Regions from separate parts of the Arthrobacter sp. TJ-238 genome, predicted to be linked through region 2. Evidence: riboswitches for the same ligand, from Rfam matches in the RefSeq annotation. Region 2 holds a riboswitch; the other holds the start of a gene.
What was found. Region 2 has a riboswitch for cyclic di-GMP ahead of AC4D2O_RS03325 (glycoside hydrolase family 26 protein). Riboswitches for the same ligand answer to the same signal wherever they lie in the genome.
Positions count from the first base shown of each region.

Region 1: another riboswitch for cyclic di-GMP. It lies ahead of AC4D2O_RS09385 (response regulator transcription factor); the one in region 2 lies ahead of AC4D2O_RS03325 (glycoside hydrolase family 26 protein).

Region 1 covers NZ_JBZCNH010000004.1:99,615-108,957, forward strand. The annotation lists gene AC4D2O_RS09355 (low molecular weight protein-tyrosine-phosphatase) at 1-152, opposite strand, end outside; gene AC4D2O_RS09360 (class I SAM-dependent methyltransferase) at 265-1,062, opposite strand; gene AC4D2O_RS09365 (MarR family winged helix-turn-helix transcriptional regulator) at 1,104-1,565, opposite strand; gene AC4D2O_RS09370 (MMPL family transporter) at 1,666-3,819, shown strand; gene AC4D2O_RS09375 (DUF6221 family protein) at 3,977-4,279, shown strand; gene AC4D2O_RS09380 (Hpt domain-containing protein) at 4,458-4,910, shown strand; gene AC4D2O_RS09385 (response regulator transcription factor) at 4,918-5,751, opposite strand; cyclic di-GMP riboswitch class I at 5,873-5,947, opposite strand; gene AC4D2O_RS09390 (GNAT family N-acetyltransferase) at 6,101-6,634, shown strand; gene AC4D2O_RS09395 (hypothetical protein) at 6,734-6,958, opposite strand; gene AC4D2O_RS09400 (cupin domain-containing protein) at 7,008-7,403, opposite strand; gene AC4D2O_RS09405 (PadR family transcriptional regulator) at 7,523-7,867, shown strand; gene AC4D2O_RS09410 (permease prefix domain 1-containing protein) at 7,864-8,853, shown strand; gene AC4D2O_RS09415 (DUF2252 domain-containing protein) at 8,904-9,343, shown strand, end outside.
Region 2 covers NZ_JBZCNH010000001.1:677,835-687,177, forward strand. The annotation lists gene atzF (allophanate hydrolase) at 1-499, shown strand, start outside; gene AC4D2O_RS03280 (hypothetical protein) at 502-681, shown strand; gene AC4D2O_RS03285 (DUF308 domain-containing protein) at 731-1,339, shown strand; gene AC4D2O_RS03290 (hypothetical protein) at 1,385-1,756, shown strand; gene AC4D2O_RS03295 (AAA family ATPase) at 1,787-3,379, shown strand; gene AC4D2O_RS03300 (CGNR zinc finger domain-containing protein) at 3,394-3,939, opposite strand; gene AC4D2O_RS03305 (EamA family transporter) at 3,995-5,002, shown strand; gene AC4D2O_RS03310 (glycoside hydrolase family 26 protein) at 5,267-6,298, opposite strand; gene AC4D2O_RS03315 (Hpt domain-containing protein) at 6,804-7,190, shown strand; gene AC4D2O_RS03320 (DNA/RNA non-specific endonuclease) at 7,198-7,377, opposite strand; cyclic di-GMP riboswitch class I at 7,895-7,972, shown strand; gene AC4D2O_RS03325 (glycoside hydrolase family 26 protein) at 8,189-9,265, shown strand.

The DNA of each region.
Region 1 (9,343 bases), on a different contig from region 2:
ATCGGCCTGCCTGCCTCCCAGTCCGTGGTGCCCGCGGAGTCGACGACGACGTCGTCCCCCAGGCCTGCCCGGCCGAACGCGTGGGTCAGCATGAGTTCGGCCATGGGGGAGCGGCAGATGTTCCCTGTGCAGACGGTGACGATGCGGTACATCACGCCAGCCTAGCTGCGGTGCCCGTCCTGGATCGGCCGGACCTCGTCCGGGATCACCGTTCCAGCCGATGCAGATCGACGATGGGAGGGGCCCCACCGCGTGCACCGCGCTTCAGTCCCGCGCAAGGATCTCCACGCTCGGCATCAGGAACACGCCGTCGTCCAGCCGCGACCATCTGCGCCACCCCTCGGCCAGCCGGTCGAGGGTGCGCTGATCGGCGAGACCGCGCTCGAGGGTCTGCCCGGCGAACGCCGAGTGCAGCACGCGCTCGGCCCAGGACTCGGCGAGGAGGCGCCGGTCCTCGGCAGTGGCATACACCCAGTTCGTCGACGACACCTCGATAGCCGCGAAACCTGCCGCCGCCGCCCACCCGGGAAGGCGGCGTCCGGCGTCGGGCTCCCCGCCGTTGCCCCGTGCCAGCGTGCGGTAGAGCTCCCGCCACTCGTCGAGTTCGTCGACCGCCGGGAACCAGGTCATCGCACCGAAGTCGGCCTCGCGGGCCGCCACGATCCCGCCCGGCCGGACGACGCGGCGCATCTCGCGGAGGGCCGCCACGGGGTCGGCCAGGTGCTGCAGGAGCTGGTGTGCGTGGACCAGGTCGAACGATTCGTCGGCGGCGTCGAGGTCGTACACGTTGCCCTCGCGGAACTCGACGTTCGCGAGGTCGGCGTGCGCCTCCGCGGCCTGCGCGACGACGTCCGCCGAGCTGTCGATGCCCGTCACCGAGCCCGGTGCCACCAGATCGGCGAAGCCTGCCGTGATGCTGCCGGGGCCGCAGCCGACGTCCAGCACGTCCAGGCCGGCTTCGAGGAAGGGCTCGAGGTAGGCGGCCGACGACGCGACGGTCCGCGCTGCATGCGCCGCCGTGACGCTCGGGTGGTGTCCGTGGGAGTAGACCTCGTCGTTCATGCTCCGAAGGCTAACCGGCGGGAGGCCCATCGGTCAGCATTTCAGCCGCCGTCCAGCGCCACGTCACGCGCGGCGACCGTGGCGTCGGTGACGTCCTGGAGCATGTCGCGCAGGAGTTCCAGCTGCTCCTCGGAATACCTGTCGAAGACGGCGTCGATGTGGCGGGCGAGGGGAGCGAACAGCATCGCCCCCGTGGAGCGTGCCTTCTCCGTCATCTCGAGGTGCACCTGCCGACGATCGACCTCGCTGCGCCGTCGGGTCACGTGGCCCGCCGAATCGAGGCGGTCCACCAGGGCAGTGGTGGCCGGCGAGCTCAGGTTGAGTTCCTCCCGCAGGAATCCGGGGGTCACCGTGAGTCCGGCGCGAGCGGCGCCCATCATGATGCTCAGGGCATGGAGGTCGGTGCGGTAGAGGCTGTCCCGCTCGCTCGCGACGTCGACATAGCGGTCGGTCTCGACCGTGAACTGCCGCAGCAGTGCCATGAGTTCTTCCCTCGCGGCCATGGGTCCTCGCCTCCTTTCCCTTCAGTTTAAACCGTTTCACATTATCTCCACCATGGATATACTTTACGGCAGAGATAAGTACGAGTGGGTAGGGAACTCCATGAAGAACAGATGGTTGAGGGTGCTGTTGCCCGCGGTCGTGGTGCTGATCTGGCTGATCGGGGCGGCGGTCGGTGGTCCTACGTTCGGGCGGCTCGAGGAGGTCTCGAGCAACGACCAGGCGTCCTTCCTGCCCGCCAGCGCCGAGTCCACGGAGGCGGGCGAGCTGCAGCAGCGGTTCAGTGACTCCGATGCCGTCCCGGCGATCATCGTGGCCGAATCGGAGACCGCGATCGACCCGCGGGACCTCGGGCCCTACGAGGATCTCGCCGCCACGCTCGGGGAGGTCGGGGGGCTCGAGCCGGCGGCCGAGGGTGCTCCGCCGGTCGTCGGGCCCATCCCGTCCGAGGACGGTCTCGCGGTCCAGTACGTCGCGTTCGTCTCCTCCGACGCCGAACTCGCCGAGGTGGTGGGCGAACTGCGCACCATCCTCGACGACGAACTGCCCGACGGCGTCACCGGCTACGTGACCGGCCCCGCAGGGCTCACCAACGACCTCGTGGAGGCTTTCGGCGGGATCGACGGCATCCTGCTCGCCGTCGCGCTCGGCGCCGTGTTCGTCATCCTCCTCGCCGTCTACCGGTCCATCGTGCTGCCGTTCCTCGTCCTGCTGACCTCGGTGTTCGCCCTGGCGACGTCGATCCTGCTGATCTTCGGTCTCGCGAAGCTCGATCTGATCCAGCTCAGCGGCCAGAGCCAGGGAATCCTCTCGATCCTCGTGATCGGCGCGGCCACGGACTACGCGCTGCTGCTCGTCGCCCGATTCCGGGAGGCGCTCGTCGGGAACGAGACGAAGTGGGAGGCCATGCGTGTGGCTTTCCGCGGTTCGTTCGAGCCGATCCTCGCCTCCGGCGCCACCGTGATCCTCGGCCTCCTGTGCCTGCTCTTCTCGGATCTCAACTCGAACCGGAGCCTCGGACCCATCGCCGCCATCGGCATCGCCTTCTCGCTCGCTGCAGCGCTCACGCTCCTCCCCGCGCTCCTGCTCCTCCTGGGCAGGGCGGCCTTCTGGCCCCTGGTCCCGCGCTTCAACCCGGCGGCGGCCGCCGTCGTCGCCCCGCATCACGGCAAGCACGCGGCGCAGACCGGCGCCGGGCCGGAGACAGGACTGGAAGGGCTCAGGGGCCTCTGGCGGGGGGTGGCGCTGCTCGTGGCCCGCCGCCCGCGGGTGCTGTGGACAGCGTCCCTGCTGATCCTGGTTGCCGGCGCCCTCGGGCTGGCCCAACTGCAGGCGAGCGGCGTCCCCCAGTCCGCCGTGATCCTCACGCCCTCCAACGCCGTCGACGGCCAGGAGGCGCTCGGCCGCCACTTCGACGCGGGCTCCGGAAGTCCGGTCTACGTCGTCGCGCCCGAGGCGGACCAGCAGGCGGTGCTCGACGTCGTCAGGGCGCAGGAGGGCATCTCCGACGCAGCCCTGACCACGGACCCGGGCGGCGCCGCCGTCGTCGAGGACGGGCGGGTCCTCATCAGCGGCACGCTCGGCTACCAGGCCGACTCGGAGCAGGCCGAGGACGTGGTGCGTGAACTGCGCACGGCGCTCGACGACACCGGCGGAGGAGAGGCGCTGGTCGGCGGGGTCACGGCGGTGGCGATCGACACGAACGACACCGCACTCGCCGACCTCGTCAAGATCATCCCGATCGTCCTGGCCGTCATCCTCGTGGTCCTGATCGTCCTGCTCCGCTCGGTGCTCGCGCCCGTGCTCCTCGTGGCCAGCGTGGCGCTCTCCTACGCGACGGCCCTCGGCGTCTCGGCGCTGGTGTTCAACAACATCTTCGGGTTCGAGGGGGCGGACGCGTCGGTGCCGCTGTTCGGCTTCGTGTTCCTCGTGGCCCTGGGGGTGGACTACAACATCTTCCTGATGACCCGGGTCCGGGAGGAGTCCCTCCGCATCGGCACGCGCCCCGGCATCCTCCGCGGACTCGGCGTGACCGGCGGCGTCATCACCTCGGCCGGCGTGGTGCTGGCGGCGACCTTCGCCGCGCTGGGCGTGATCCCGATCCTGTTCCTCGCGCAGATCGCGTTCATCGTGGCATTCGGCGTGCTGCTGGATACCCTACTGGTGCGCTCGCTGCTCATCCCGGCGCTCGCCTACGACATCGGCCCGAGGATCTGGTGGCCATCGGCACTGGGGAAGGTGCCGTCCCCGCGGTGACCCACGGTGAGGTGTCCGACGTCGACCTCACCGAGCTCGTGACCGAGACGACGAGCGTTGCCCGCGTCGCGGCCCCGGGTAGTCATGGAATCTCGACCTGCCCGACGAGCCCGTGGCGCGGGGTCCTATAAGGGCTGAAGGTCGCTACTCTCTACCTATGAACGACATCGCCGCCTTTCTTGACGCACGTATCTCCGAGGACGAGAAGGCGGCCCGCAGGGGAAGCCTGCCCGAGGAAGTGTGGGGCGTCGGCGGCTGGTTCGACCCCCAGCGGGTCCTCGCGGAATGCCGGGCCAAGCGGGAGCTCCTCCGGTACGCGGTCGCCGAACTCGACGCCCAGCAGCGTGCGGAGGTCCTCGGACTGCTGGCGCTTCCGTGGGCCGGACACGCCGACTACAGTGCCGGGTGGCGGACGGCGGCGGTACTGAAGGTCGAGCTGAAGGACGAGCTGAAGGCCTAGAGAGGCCGCTCGGGGAGGACCTCTCCTGCCCCTCAGCAGCTCCGGCGCACAAGGCTGATCGGCCGCGACCGCGGCCGGTCAGGGCTGTCCCGACCACGAGATGTCATCCTTCCGCAAGCTTTGCGCAATAACATCGAGGGACTCCTCCGGGTGGGCGGACCGTTACTACCCTTGAAGCGTGCCCATCCATTCCACCCCGCCCTCCCCTGGCCAGCACCAGGACCACGGCCCTGCACCCCTCGGGGTCGAGGCCGTCACGGTCCCGGTCGCGCCCGGGAAGGCAGCGCAACTCCTGGACCCGGCGGTCCTCCGGGACATGCGGCGGGACTTCTCCGACGCGGCGACCGTTCGGCAGTTCGCGCGGGATTTCTGCGTCGATCTGCCAGGGAAGATCGACAGGCTGGACCTCCGGCTCGCCGAGGGGGACGCGGCGGGAGCCGAGGATGCCGTGCTCAGCGTGACGACCTCCGCGGCGATGGTGGGCGCACTGCGCCTCGGCCAGGCCGGGCGCGCAACCCTCCGGCTGATCACGACCGGCGACCTGGGGGGCGCCAGGCGCACCCTGACCCTGCTGCGCGGCTGCGCCGACGACACCGTCCGGACGCTTCAGGAGCCCTCCGGACACCCCTGATGCCGATTCAGCGCGAGGTTGCGCTCCGCGGCACGATCCGGAAGCCGACACCTCGGACCGTCACGATCAGGTCCGGGTCACCCTTCGTCCGCGCCAGTTTCTGGCGGAGGTTGGCGATGTGCACCTCGATGGCCCGTTCGTCCGTCCGGCTCACGAAGTTGTAACCGCGGTAGTCGCGACCGCGCGAGACCCGCACGAGCTCCTCCTTGGTCCGGACCGCGCCGTTGCTCCGCATCAGCTCGTGCAGGAGGTTGAACTCCGTCTTCGTCAGTGGCAGTTCGACGCCGGCGCAACTCGCGGTGCGGGCGTCGCCGTCCACCACGAGGACTCCGTTCCGCAGGAGCGTGTCGGACGATTCCTGGCTCTCGTCCCCGGAGAGGACGGGAGCCGCAGCGGCAGTCCCGGACGGCGCGGACGGCGCGGACGGTGGGGACGCATGCTGTGCCATCTGGCCGGCGCGGGGCCTGCGGAGCATCGCGTCGATGCGCGCCCGCAGTTCCCGGGGGCGGAAGGGCTTCAGGACGTAGTCGTCGGCGCCGGCCTGGAGGGCGGTCAGGATATCCAGCTCGTCGCCGCGACCGCTGAGGACGATCACGTAGCAGTCCGTGGTGGAGCGGATCCGCCGGAGGACCTCGTACCCGTCGATGTCGGGCAGCCCGATGTCGAGGGTCACCACGACCGGATGCTCCTGGCGCACTATGTCGACGCCCTCACGCCCGGTGGCCGCGCCGGTCACCTGGAAGCCCCCCTGGGCGAGGATGGCGGAGACCAGGTTGCGGATGTCCAGATCGTCCTCGATGACGACGGCCGCCCGGACCTCGCCGGGTCCGGAGCTACTCATAGCGGGGAGTCCCACGATGATTCCGCGTGGCGGGGGAGGTGGGCCCGTGCACAGCGCCTTCGGCCGATCCGGGAGTTGTATTGAATTGGACTGTCCGAGACATACTCGTGGACCTGTTCTCTTCGGCGGCCCGGCTGACCTCGTGGGTCCCGTGGCTTTGCGTCCCCGGCTCGCACCGGGTTTGCCCTTATCGACGAGCGGTTGCCCGCCCGACGATACTAGCAACCCCGACTGACACATCCGTGACGCGGGCATACAGCGGTCCGTGCCGTGCCGGGCACCTCCCCGCTGCAGGGAAGCGAGCCCGCTGAAGGCTGCGCCGGACGCCTGCGGGCGCTACGGTCCTTCCATGCAGATCGTGCAGTACGAGCCGGCCCACCGGGCGGCGCTGCTCGCGCTCTCGATCCGGGCCTGGGAGCCCGTGTTCCCGCTGTTCCGCGAGGCGATGGCGCCGTTCGTCTACGAGTCCTTCTATCCGGACGGATGGCGGGAACGCCAGGTGCGCGATCTGGCGGCAGTGCTCGACGGCGAACCGCAGAACGTCGCCGTGGCCTTCGAGGAGGGCCGGCCCGTGGGCTGGGTATGCACGCGGTTCCATCCCGAGGACAGCATGAGCGAGATCTACGTGCTGGCCGTGGACCCGGAGTTCCAGCGCCGGGGTGTGGCCAGGGCCCTCATGGGCCATTCCTTCGACCGGGGGCGGGAGGCCGGGATGCGGATGGCCCTCGTCGAGACCGGCGACGATCCGGGCCACCGGCCGGCACGCCAGGCGTACGAGGCGGCCGGGTTCGAGCGCTGGCCCGTCGCCCGTTACTTCAAGGACCTGTCCGAGCAGGCGGCGACGGCCCCGGCACCCGGGACGACGGAGGACCGCGCACCTTGAGGCCCAGCCCCGGCACAGGACCGGCACACCGCAGCCAGGGTGCGGCTCCGCGGAACTGGAGGAGGCCCTGCTACCCCTGCAGATCGCGTCGGCGGGCGGCTACTCCTCGGCATTGGCGCGTTCTTCGATCCAGTCCGTCGCCGCGTCCGAGAGGAACACGCCGTCGGGCCCGCGCCCACCCATCCACCAGGACTCGGTCGCCACGAGGCCGCCCGCCCTGCTGATGTCCGCCGCCACCTCGGGACTCAGTGCCTCACCGTTGTGGGCCATCAGCCAGTCCCGCGTCTGCTGCGTGACGCCGTTCCACCATTCCTCGAGGTCCATGCCGGACAGTATGTCACCCGGCGCCCCGGTCGTGGCGGCGGATTCGCGGTTAGGCGGGCTCGCCGTCGTCCTTCCACTCCTGGATGATGCGGGGTGAGGCGTGGATGCACATCATCCGCAGCGGGCCGTCGCCGTCGTTCGTGAAGCCGTGCCAGACGCGGGCCGGCGCCACGACGGTGTCACCCGCCGTCCCCTCGAGAACCGCGGTGCCGACGGTGAAGCGCACGTTCCCGTCGAGAACCAGCCACGTCTCGGTGTACGGGTGGCGATGGAGGGCCACGGTGTCGCCCGGGTCATTGTCCACCGAGAAGTAGGAGATGGCGGAGCCGAAGGGCCCGCCGTCGAAGCGGCGCGTCCTGCTGCCCGGAAGGGCCAGTTCCTCGCGGGGGATGGCCCGCGCCGGCGGGGGAGATCCGCCGGTCGGCGTTGTGGTCCGGGGGTCCATGGCTGCCTCCTGGTTCGATGCGACGACGGGTAGACGCTGCGGGCGGGCCGATCTCATCGCAGCCCGCTACACCGTTGTGCCCGTTGCTATAGTGTGTGTCGCACACTATAGTTTCACGCATGGCAAACAACGACGAGCTGATTGCCGGACACCTGCAGGAACTGCGGCGCGGGACGGTCGTCCTCGCATGCCTCACCCGGCTGCGCACCCCCGACTACGGGTACGCGCTCCTCGAAGCGCTCGACGGCCTGGGCATCCAGGTCGACGCGAACACGCTCTACCCCCTCCTGCGGCGCCTCGAGAAGCAGGGCCTGCTGACGAGTGAGTGGAACACTGCCGAGTCCCGTCCGCGGAAGTTCTACCGGACGAGCCCGGCCGGCGACGACCTCGCCACCACCCTCACGGCCGACTGGGATCGGCTGACGACCTCGCTCCATCGCCTCGCCGAAGGGGAAGTGCCATGACCACGCTGACCGATCGCTATGTGTGGGCCGCCATGCGGACCGTCCCGGAGTCCCAGCGCTCCGGCCTCGACCCCGAGATCAGGGAGATGATCGGCGACGCCGTCGACGCCCGCCTCGCCTCCGGCGAGGACCCTGCCGCCGCGGAGCGCTCGGCACTGGTCCAGCTGGGGGACCCGGAGCGTCTCGCGGCGGACTACGTGGATCGGCCCCTCACGCTCATCGGACCGCGCTACTACCTCGACTGGCTGCGGCTCCTCAAGACGCTCGTCGCCATCGTGGTCCCCATCACCGCCGTCGCAGTGCTGGTGGTGCAGCTCCTCACCTCGGGCAGCATCGGGGGAGCGATCGGCAGCGCGGTGTCGACGGCGATCAGCACGACCGTGCACATCGGTTTCTGGACCACACTGCTCTTCGTGGTCCTCGAACGCAGCGGTGCCGCCGACACCGGCATGGAATGGACGGTCGAGCGCCTTCCCGAGCTGCCGGACCGCACGCGCGACGGGCGCCTGGCCGAGCTCGTCGCCTCCCTCGTCTTCCTCGCGCTCTTCGCCGGGGCGATCCTGTGGCAGCAGGTCCGGTCCGTCGCCCGTGCGGACGACGGCAGCGCGATCCCGCTGCTCGACCCCGGCCTGTGGTCCTTCTGGCTCCCGTGGTTCCTGGCGCTGATCGTCCTCGAGGCCGGGTTCGCCGTCTGGCTGTACCTGCGGGGCTGGTCCTGGCGCGCGGCCGTCGTGAACGTCCTTCTCAATCTCGCCTTCGCGGTCCCGGCGATCCTCCTGTGGTCCGAAGGGCGACTGCTCAACCCGGACTTCGTCGACGCCGTCGGCTGGGGTCCGGCGGTTGCGACCGGCGGCGGCTGGACCGTCACCGCCATCGTCACGGCCGTGACGGTGCTGATCGCGGCCTGGGACGTGGTGGACGGCTTCCTGAAGGCACGCCGGGCCTCCGTCGCGGCACCGCTGCATCCGGTCCCGGCCCTGCGCTGAGGCGGTCGGGGTGCCCGGAGCTGTCCAGAGGGAAGGCGTACCGTGGGCGGATGGCAGCCACCGATTCCCGTCAGCAGCACATCGTCCGGACCCTCGTCGAGGCACATCAGGACCTGATGGTCGCCGACCCCCTCGCCTTCCGTGCACGATTCCGGAAGATGGCTGCGGATCCCTACGCCTTCTACCGCGGCAGTGCGTCCCTGTTCTACACCGACATGGCCGAGCTCGAGGACGACTGGGCGGACGAGCGCACGAGCCGGGTGTGGATCCACGGCGACCTGCACGCCGAGAACTTCGGTACCTACATGAGCAACCAGGGCCGGCTCACGTTCGACGTCAACGATTTCGACGAGGCGTACGTGGGCCACTTCTCCTGGGACCTGCGCCGGTTCGTCGCCTCGCTGACCCTGCTGTGCTGGCAGAAGGCCCTGCCGTCACAGGCGGTCCGCGAGCTGGCGCGCACGTACCTCGAGGCCTACCTCGGGCGGGT
Region 2 (9,343 bases):
GCTCGTCGTGGTCGGAGCGCACCGCCGCGGCCAGGTCCTCGCCCCGCAACTCGAGGCTCTCGGCGCCTTCTGGGACGGTCCCGTTCGGACGGCCGCGCGGTACCGCATGGTAGCCCTGGAGACGCAGCCGCCGAAGCCAGGGGTGTACCGCTCCGACGACGGCGCGGAACTCGTCGCCGAGCGATGGATCCTCTCCGAAGCGGCGCTCGGGCGGTTCCTGGCGGTTCTGCCCGAACCCATGCTGCTCGGGTCCGTCCGTCTTGCGGACGGAACCACCGCCGTCGGATTCGCCTGCGACGCAGTGGCTGCTGCCGGTGGGCGGGACATCACGCACCACGGGGACTGGCTCGTGGCTACGGCAGCGGACTCCTCCGCAGGCGAGGGTGCGGGGGAGAGCGCAGGGCACACGGGTGAGGGGCAGCCGGAGTACGGCGCCCTGCGTACCTTCCTCCTGGCAGCGTTGTCCCGCGGCCGTTCCACAGGGGCAGGACGCCTCTAGCCGTGCCACCCTTCGACGAGGCGACGAGCTGGTGGCGGAAGATCTTTCGGTCCGCACAGGACGTGCGGACGGGCGATCCCCTGCAGGCGGGCAGGAGCGTCGACTGGCGGTACCAATGGCTGCTGCCGGGGGATGCAGCCTTCGCGGTGCCGTCGCCTGCCGCTGCGGAGGTGGAGGACTAAACTGGATAGGCCGGAGACCGACCCGGCCCCGCTCCCAGAGAGGCCCTTGATGGCTGCTGCACCCTCCGCCCCGAGCGCCGCTCCCGCCGCCGAGCTCCTGGTGTGGAAACCGTTCCTGGTCCGCGCCGCGGTGAGCGCACTGTTCGGCCTGCTGACGGTCTTCTGGCGTGATCCGTCCACGCTCGTGATGTCCGTGGCGGGCGGGGTCTACCTCCTGCTGAGCGGTGCGGCCTACCTCTGGACCCACCGCATGACGCACTGGGGTCCGCGCTTCCGGCTGGTCACCGACATCGGCGGCGGACTGCTCCTCGGAGCCGGGGTCGCCGGCCTCGTCTTCGTCGACGATCGCAGCTTCGCCTTCGCCGCCGCCGTGGCCCTGGTGGTCGCCGGCCTCGCCGAACTGGTCCGTGGGCTCTCCGTCCGCGCCCACGCGGCGTCACGGGACCTCGTGGTGGTCGGTGTGGTGGGCATCGTGACGGGCGCGATCCTCCCGTTTGTCGAGCAGCTCGGAGCGCACGCGCTGCTCGGGGTGACGGGCGGTGGGGCGCTGCTGACCGCCGTCGTGCTCGGCATCGCCGGTCTCAGCTACCGGCACGATTCAGCGCTCAGCGCATCGTCCGGATCCGGCGCCCAGGGCGAACCGGACCCCGTAAACTAGAGGCTCTACGCCTCGTAGAAATATTCGGAACCGGAAGGAGTGCCCGTGGCCAACCGCCAGTCGGGGAAACCCACGCAGGGACGATTCCGCCACGGCATCAAGGCACCCCTCGTCTTCTCCGCCGTCCTGGCCCTGGTGGCCGGTGTCGCGACGTCCATCTTCGCCACCGGTGGTGGCTCCAAGGAGCTGCGCGTCGATCTGGGCCTCACGGCCGCCGGGATCGCCTTCATCGTCTCCCTGGTGATCTGCGCGATGCTCATGATGGCCGAGACACCCAACGCCGAGCACCTCAGCCAGGGTTCCGGCGTCCACCGCTCGTCCGCGACGCCGGACCCGGAAGCAACGGTCAAGCGGCCGTCAGGCGAGACCGACGACGAACCGCGTTTCGGGGAGCGCCTGCCGAAGCAGGACAGCTAGCCCCCTTGACGTCCCTGTTAGCCTCCCAGCATGGGGGATGACATCACGGGGTTCATGAGGGATTTCGGCGTGCTCGCGCGCCTGGCACTGGAAGCGCAGCCGCACTCCGCGCGCGGCCGGGAACTCTTCGACACGCTCTCGGCCCACCTCGGGACCGAGCCCGCCGGCGTGCCGGTCGTCGTCGAGGAGGTCCCCGCCCACCGGTTCGTGGACGCCGACATCATCCTGGCGTCGCTCACGGCGGACGGCCGGTGCGTGGGCATCGGCGGCGGGGACCACCGCCACCACCTGTCCTTCAGCGACATGGTGCAGCAGTCCGGGGTCCACCCGAGCTTCCCGCTGTCCCAGCCCGACTACGCGAACCTGCCGGTCGGCCCGGACGAGCAGCGGCAGGCGGTGGCGCTGGGCCTCCTGCTGTTCGAGCGTGACGGCGTGCCCCTGGCGGTCCTGCAGCGCAAGGCCGAGCCCCGCTACAACCGGCAGTCCGCGTCGCTCGAGGTGTTGTGTGCGGACGCCGTCACCGTCGCCGGGTTCCTCGCCGAATTCCGGCGCAGGATGCAGCGCGAGAGCGTGATGAAGGGGCAGGTGCTGTCCTTCACCGTCGAGGACTTCGGACCGAGCAGCGCGGGCATCACCTTCCACCACCGGCCCACCCTGGACGCCGGTGACGTGATCCTCCCCGAGGGACTCCTGGAACGCGTCAGCGAACACGCGCTCGGCATCGCCGCGCACCGGCAGGCCCTGGTCGCGGCCGGACAGCACCTCAAGCGCGGCATCCTCCTCTACGGTCCGCCCGGCACCGGCAAGACCCACACCGTCCGGTACCTGCTGAGCGCGAGCGCGGGGACGACGGCGATCATCCTCACGGGCGGGACGCTGCGGCACGTGGGCGAGGCGGCGCGGACCGCCCGCGCACTCCAGCCGTCCATCGTGGTCCTCGAGGACTGCGACCTGATCGCCGAGGACCGCAGCTTCGGGCACGGGCCGCAGCCCCTCCTGTTCGAGGTGCTGGATGCCATGGACGGACTCGACGACGACGCCGACGTCACGTTCGTGCTGACCACCAACCGCGTGGACATGCTGGAGCGGGCCCTCGCCCAGCGCCCGGGGCGCGTGGACCTCGCCGTGGAAGTGCCGCTTCCCGGGGAGCATGAGCGGGCCGCCCTGCTGCGTCTGTACGCGCGCGATCTCGCCTTCGGCGAGGACGCCGTCGGGGCCGCCGCCGCGCGGACCGAGGGCACCACGGCGTCGTTCACGCGTGAACTCGTGCGCCGCGCGGTCCTGGCGGCCGCGCTGCACGACGCGCCCGTGGCGGACGGGCACCTGCTGGCCGCCGTGGACGAACTGATGGCCGACGGCGCAGCACTGACGCGGAGCCTGCTCGGGAGCAACGGCCCCGGCCCGGAGGACGGCGTTCCCACCGTGCACGGCGGCTCGTTCGGGTGGGGGCCCGGCACGACGTACTCCGGAAGCTACTCGCCCGCGTACGGGTCCTCGGCGTCCCTGTCCTTCGAGGGGGAGGGCTTCGCCGACGGAGGATTCTCGGAGGACGGCTTCCCGGACGACGGCGTGCAGGGCATCGGCAGGACCGACGATGCGCCCACCGACGACGGCGGGCGTTAGCGCCGGCGGAAGCTTCAGGCGCCTTGCGCCTTCCTCGCCCGGTAGGCCTTCACGTGCGTACGGTTCGCACAGTTCCCGGTGTCGCAGAAGCGGCGGGAACGGTTGCGGGAGAGATCCAGCACCACGCCGTCGCAGTCCTCGGCCGCGCAGGAGCGCAGGCGGTCCAGTTCGTGCCCGCGGATGACGTCGGCGAGGGCCATCGCGGCCTCGGTGGCCATGCGTTCCTCGAGCGGCGCTTCGGGCGCCGTCGCATGGAGGTGCCAGTCCCACTCGTCGTGCCTGACCAGCTGGGGGAGGGCATTGGCCCGCCGAAGGATCGCGTTGACGAGTGCGACGGCGTCGTCCTCCTCCGCGAACCAGATCACCTCCAGCTCGGACCGCAGGGCACGGACGGACTCCAGCTCGGCGTCCAGGTGGGTCCGGGAGCCGGAGAACCGCTGCTCCTCGAGGAACCGGTCGAGTCCCTCGAGGGTGTCCAGGGGATCGGCGTCCTCCTTGGCGGTGTTGATGAGCGCGGCCGCGGACGAGAGCGCCACCTCCGTGTCATGCGTGAAAAGCATGTTGACTCCTGACATCGTCCGCGCCTAGTGTCACTACCATAACTACTTCACACTCATGACACCAGTCACCGACACGAAACGAGCGGACATGACCCTGCGCCCCGCCCCCGGCCTCTGGATAGCCCTGATCTCCGCGGCGGCGTTCGGCGTCTCCGGCCCCTTCGCGAAGTCACTCCTGGAGATCGGCTGGAGCCCCGGAGCCGCCGTCGGCCTCCGCATCGGAGGCGCCGCCGTCGTTCTCCTGGTGCCCGTGCTGATCGCGCTGCGCGGCCGCTGGTCCACCCTGCGCGGCAACGCGCTCACCGTCATCATCTACGGCGTGACGGCGATCGCCCTGTGCCAGCTCTTCTACTTCAATGCCGTGCAGCGCATGTCCGTCGGCGTCTCGCTGCTGCTCGAGTACCTGGCGCCGGTGCTGATCGTCGGATTCCTCTGGCTGCGCTCGCGGAAGGCACCGAATGCACTCACGATGATCGGTTCCGTGACCGCCGTTCTCGGGCTCCTGCTCGTCCTCGACCTCGCGGGCGACGCACGGCTCGACCCCGTGGGCGTGCTGTTCGGCCTCGCTGCCGCCGTCTGCCTCGCGGTGTACTTCCTGATGTCCGCGCGCGTCGACGACTCGCTGCCGCCGCTCGTCATGGCCGGCGGCGGGATGGTGGTGGGCGCGCTCACCATCCTGGTGCTCGGCGTCACGAACATCATGCCGTTCCGCTTCGTGTTCACGGACGTCCAGCTCGCCGGGCAGACGTACAGCTGGGTGCTGCCGGTAGCCGTCCTCGTCCTCGTCGCCACCGTCGCGGGCTATGTGACGGGCATCGTGGCGGCGCAGCGCCTCGGGTCCAAGGTCGCGAGCTTCGTGGCGCTGACCGAGGTGATGTTCGCCGTCCTCGCGGCCTGGCTGATCCTCGGCGAGCTGCCCGGCGTGGTGCAACTGCTGGGCGGGCTCCTGATCGTCGCCGGCGTGGTGTGCGTGCGGCTGGACGAACTGCGGTCGGCGCCCGACGACGTCGCCGCGGCGGTGCTCGACCGGCCCAGTCCGGTGGAGCCGCTTCCGCGGGGGTGATGACGCGGCAGGACGATGCGTCCGCGACAGCACCGCCGCAGGCCTCAGGGACAAGAGGTGCACTGTGCTCTACTGACCCTGTGCCTCATCCCGTGAAGACCCCGAAGGAAACCCTCGCAGGAGTGATGGCCGGAATGGCCTCGGGTCTAGCGGTGCTGCTTGCGCTCGGGACCGATCTAGCTGTTTTGTTGGAGCCGGTACAAGGAGGGTGGAGCTACGCGTGGTTCCTTCTGAGAGATATCTTTGCCGTCGGCGGTGCGTGGGTCAGGTGAGGGGTTCTCCGCAGGTTTGTGGTTCGGGCGCGTAGTGGTACCAGTCCGGTAGTGCGGCGGTGAACTCGGAGCGGATGGTGTCGTTCTCCAAGACTGTCCAGTCCACGGGTGCGCCGACTTCGGGTTCCATCTTGTTCCACTCGAACCAGTTGACCATTTTGAGTTGCGGGAACCGTTCGTGCACTGTGGGGTCGAAGACCTGCTCCCACCAGGCCCGCTTGATGTTCAGGCCCCGGAGCCGACCGATGTCAGCCTGTACCAGGGACGCTGTCTCCGGGATCGCGACGGGCTTGCCGTGGTCTACTCCGTACTGGGTGTAGAAGTCCGGCAGCATCGAGTCGTTGCCGTTCTTGCCGTTGTAGGTGCCGGTGAGCTGGTCGATGAACTTGCCTTCCTCGGGCATCTCACTCTCGGACCAGGGGTAGGTGTTGCCCCAGTGGTAGAGGGACATGCCCACCCAGTCCACGGCGTCATCGCCCGGGTAGTAGGGGGCGTACGGGTCGTCGAAGGAGGTCAGGGTGCCGTCACCGGTGGTGTCCAGCTCCGAGAATCCGGGTGCTCCGGGGAGGGATTCGAACTCACCGCCGGCGAACGGGTACCCGCCGGCGTAGTTCGGCGCCCACATCATCGCCGATCCCGGGGCCCGCCCGTGGACGGCGTCCGCGACGCGTCGGTACGCAGCGATGTACTCGGCCGGTTGCTGACCCCACGGGTACCAGGACCCGTTCATCTCGTGCGCGAAACGAACGATCACCGGCACGCCGTTCGTGTTGAACCCTGCCAGGAGGGCTGCGAGCTCGTCCGCACGCGCCGACGTGACCGCGTCGAGCCCTTCGATCGGCTCCAGGGTCAGTAGCAGCGTGCCCCCGTTCTGGCGCAGCTGCTCGGCCGCGGACGCCAACAGGCCCGGGTCTTCCTCGTTGAGCGGGAAGTCCGCGAATGTCACTGCAACAGCGGGGCGTTCACCGAGCTTGTCCGAGTACTCGGCGAGGGTTTCCCTGCCCCACTCCAGATTCACGCCCATCAACGTTCCCGCGTCCGGGGCGAGATTCCTCCCTTCGATCGAATCACACGGCACAGCTTGGGTGTTGATGTTGCAGGCACACAGGGACAGGAGCAGCATCGCCAGCACCAGGCGAACAAGACGTGAGACCACGCTCCCAATCTACGGGTAGGGACTCACCCTAGAGCGGGAACAGAGCGAACTTCACCCAGTCCTGCGCCTACCTTGCCGAGTCGACCGCTTACTACGGAGCGCACCCACTACGGGTGGGTCAGAACAAGTAGCCGGTACTCGTGTGCTGGCCGCCCTTTGGCCTCGAAGATAGAAATGAACAGTTGCCAAAGCGGCGGCAGACGGTGGAGCCGGGGCAGCCATGACACACAACATTTCTGGTCCTGCCGATCCTCTGATTGCGGCCGGGATCACCCGCACCACGCGTGCCTCGAACCCACCGACCGTGGACAGTCATCCGCGCCGACCTCCGCAGCTGATAGTGGTCCTGGGATCAATCGGCTGGTAGGAACCCATGATTCCGGATTTTGACCCAGTGGTGTTCGACGAACTGATCGATGGGCTGGACTCGCAGATCATTGCCATTGACTTCCTCGACACCTTCACTGCCATGCTCGACGACCGCATCCGCGTCATCGAGCATGCGGTCAGGGCACAGAATCGTGCGGACATCGTGAGAGCCCTTCATAGTCTGCGGGCCAGCGCCGCCATGGTTGGAGCGCGTCAGCTGGACGCGTCCACCACGCGCGCACTCGGAAGCAACGACCCCGAAGCAATAGCTGTCGGCCCACTCGTCCGGACGCTTCAAGGGCAAGCTGACCTGTTCCGAACAGCAAGTGCCACCTTCCGCACTCCCGCGGATTCCTCCGTGCCGAAGTCAGAAGTACGACCGCGCGTCTGACCAGTAGCTACCTGCCGCAGGGATGCAGATAGGACTCCAGAACGAGCCAGAATTCGAGGCCGTGGTTGAACTTCGCCGCCTGCGGGGCCACGTTGGTGTAGTCGAAGGTGTCCTCGTTCGCGGTGACTGCCTCGGCGCGCGTGTCACCCCAGACAGTCGAAACCCTCGCGGTCTGAGAGCTCCCCACCAGTCACAGTGGCAGTGGTACCGGCACCAGCAGCGACAGTGTCGGTGACAGCAGTAGGCCCGCCGCGAGTTCCGGCTGCCGGTCTCTGCCGATGCGGAAAGCTTCGAGCAGCACGCTCGCCTGGAAGCACCCGATGACCATCCGCCCACGGACATCTGCCCTTCAGCGCGAATACAGCTCCGGTCAGGCCGAGAACGATGGGTAGGGCAAAGACCCACAGAGGGCGGGGAGTGCCGGTCCCGGCCCAGTCAGGGAGGAGGAGAACGACTACGGCCGCCAGGGGCATCAGCACCCACCTCGCAACGGGCCGGATAGCTCGTGGTGGATGGCGTATTTCAGTAGCTTGCACAGCTGTTGAGCAGTGCGACTAGCATGACGAAAGATTTTCTTGCCTGGGGGAGTACTGCGGGAATGCTGCCCTGTTCTTTGCCTCTTCTACCCGGTTTTATTGATGATGGCAGGCAAGGATGGTGGGGTTTGGCCCTTGTGGAGGGCCGGGCACCTTTCGGCAATCGCCCGGAGGTAAAGGCAAACCCGGGGTGACCCGGGGACGCAAAACCACGGGGCCTCCTTGGAGGTCAGCCGGGTTACCAAACCAGTGAAGGTCTCAGTCATGGTCTCAACCTTGCCCTTTTCCTTGTCCTCAGTTCCACGTGTGATCCCACCGGCTCCTCCTGGTGGTTTTGTCATGCGTGTTGTCTTACTTGTGTGTGCGGTTCTGCTGTTCTCTTTGGGTACCGCTCCTACGGCACAGGCCGCAGCGACAATCAGCCTCAGTAGCGATTCGGGACCAGCAGGAACGGTAGTAACGGTGACGGGTGCGGGTTTCCCGAAGAACATCAAAGGCTCGGTGACCGCAGGAGCCAGTAGTGCTGCGGTCAGTACCAACGGGAAGGGTTCCTTCCAGGCCTCTGTCGTTATTCCTGCCGGATCTCCCACTGTGACGATCATGGCGACAGCCGGTTCAGCTTCTGCCGCAGCGGTCTTCACCGTGCTCGAGCCTGCGCCCGCACAAGAGACAGGAGCGTCGACGACGAAGGGAATCCGCTTCGGGATCGGAACCAGTGGCGGTCCGGCCGCCGGGGCGGAACTCGATGAGGTGACAGCCATCGCCGGTGAAGCACCGTCCGTCGTGCTGTCCTACAAGGACTTCAACCAGGCACCTCCTCTAGCCGAACTTGACGCGGTACGGGCGCGAGGGGCACAGACATTGCTCACATGGGAGCCCTGGTCCTGGGGCGGCGGGGTGGAACAGCCTGCCTACTCCCTCGACCGTATTGCAGCCGGCGACTTCGATGCTTACCTGCGGCAGTGGGGTACTGCGCTTGGCCAGTGGGGACAGCCGGTCTACCTCCGCTTCGGGCATGAGATGAACGGGGACTGGTACCCATGGGCTGAGGGTGTCAACGGCAACGAGCCTGGTGACTACATCGCCGCGTACCGGCACGTTCACGACGTCGTCACAGCCACCGGGGCCACGAACATCCAATGGGTGTGGAATGCGAACGTCCCCTACTGGGGTTCAACCCCCCTCAGCCAGCTTTATCCCGGCGCCGACTATGTCGATGTAGCAGCCCTTGACGGGTACAACTGGGGGACCTCGCAGACGTGGAGTATGTGGCAGGAACCCGATGTCCTGTTCGGTGAGGGGTTGGCACAAGTGAGGCAGCTGGCATCAGGAAAGCCGATCATGATCGCTGAAACCTCGTCCTCCGAGATCGGCGGGTCGAAAGCGGCGTGGAACACCAACCTGTTCAGCTACCTTTCGGCGCAGCCCGACGTCACAGCAGTGGTCTGGTTCCACATCAACAAGGAAGCCGACTGGCGCATCAATAGCAGTGACTCCTCAGCCAATGCCTTCCGGGCGGCTCTTACGAGCCGGCGCTAGGACTCGCCAGATCGGAACAGATTCCACCGGAAGCCCGAACTAGGAAGCGGGCTTACTAGTTGGGTCTCCATCAGAAGG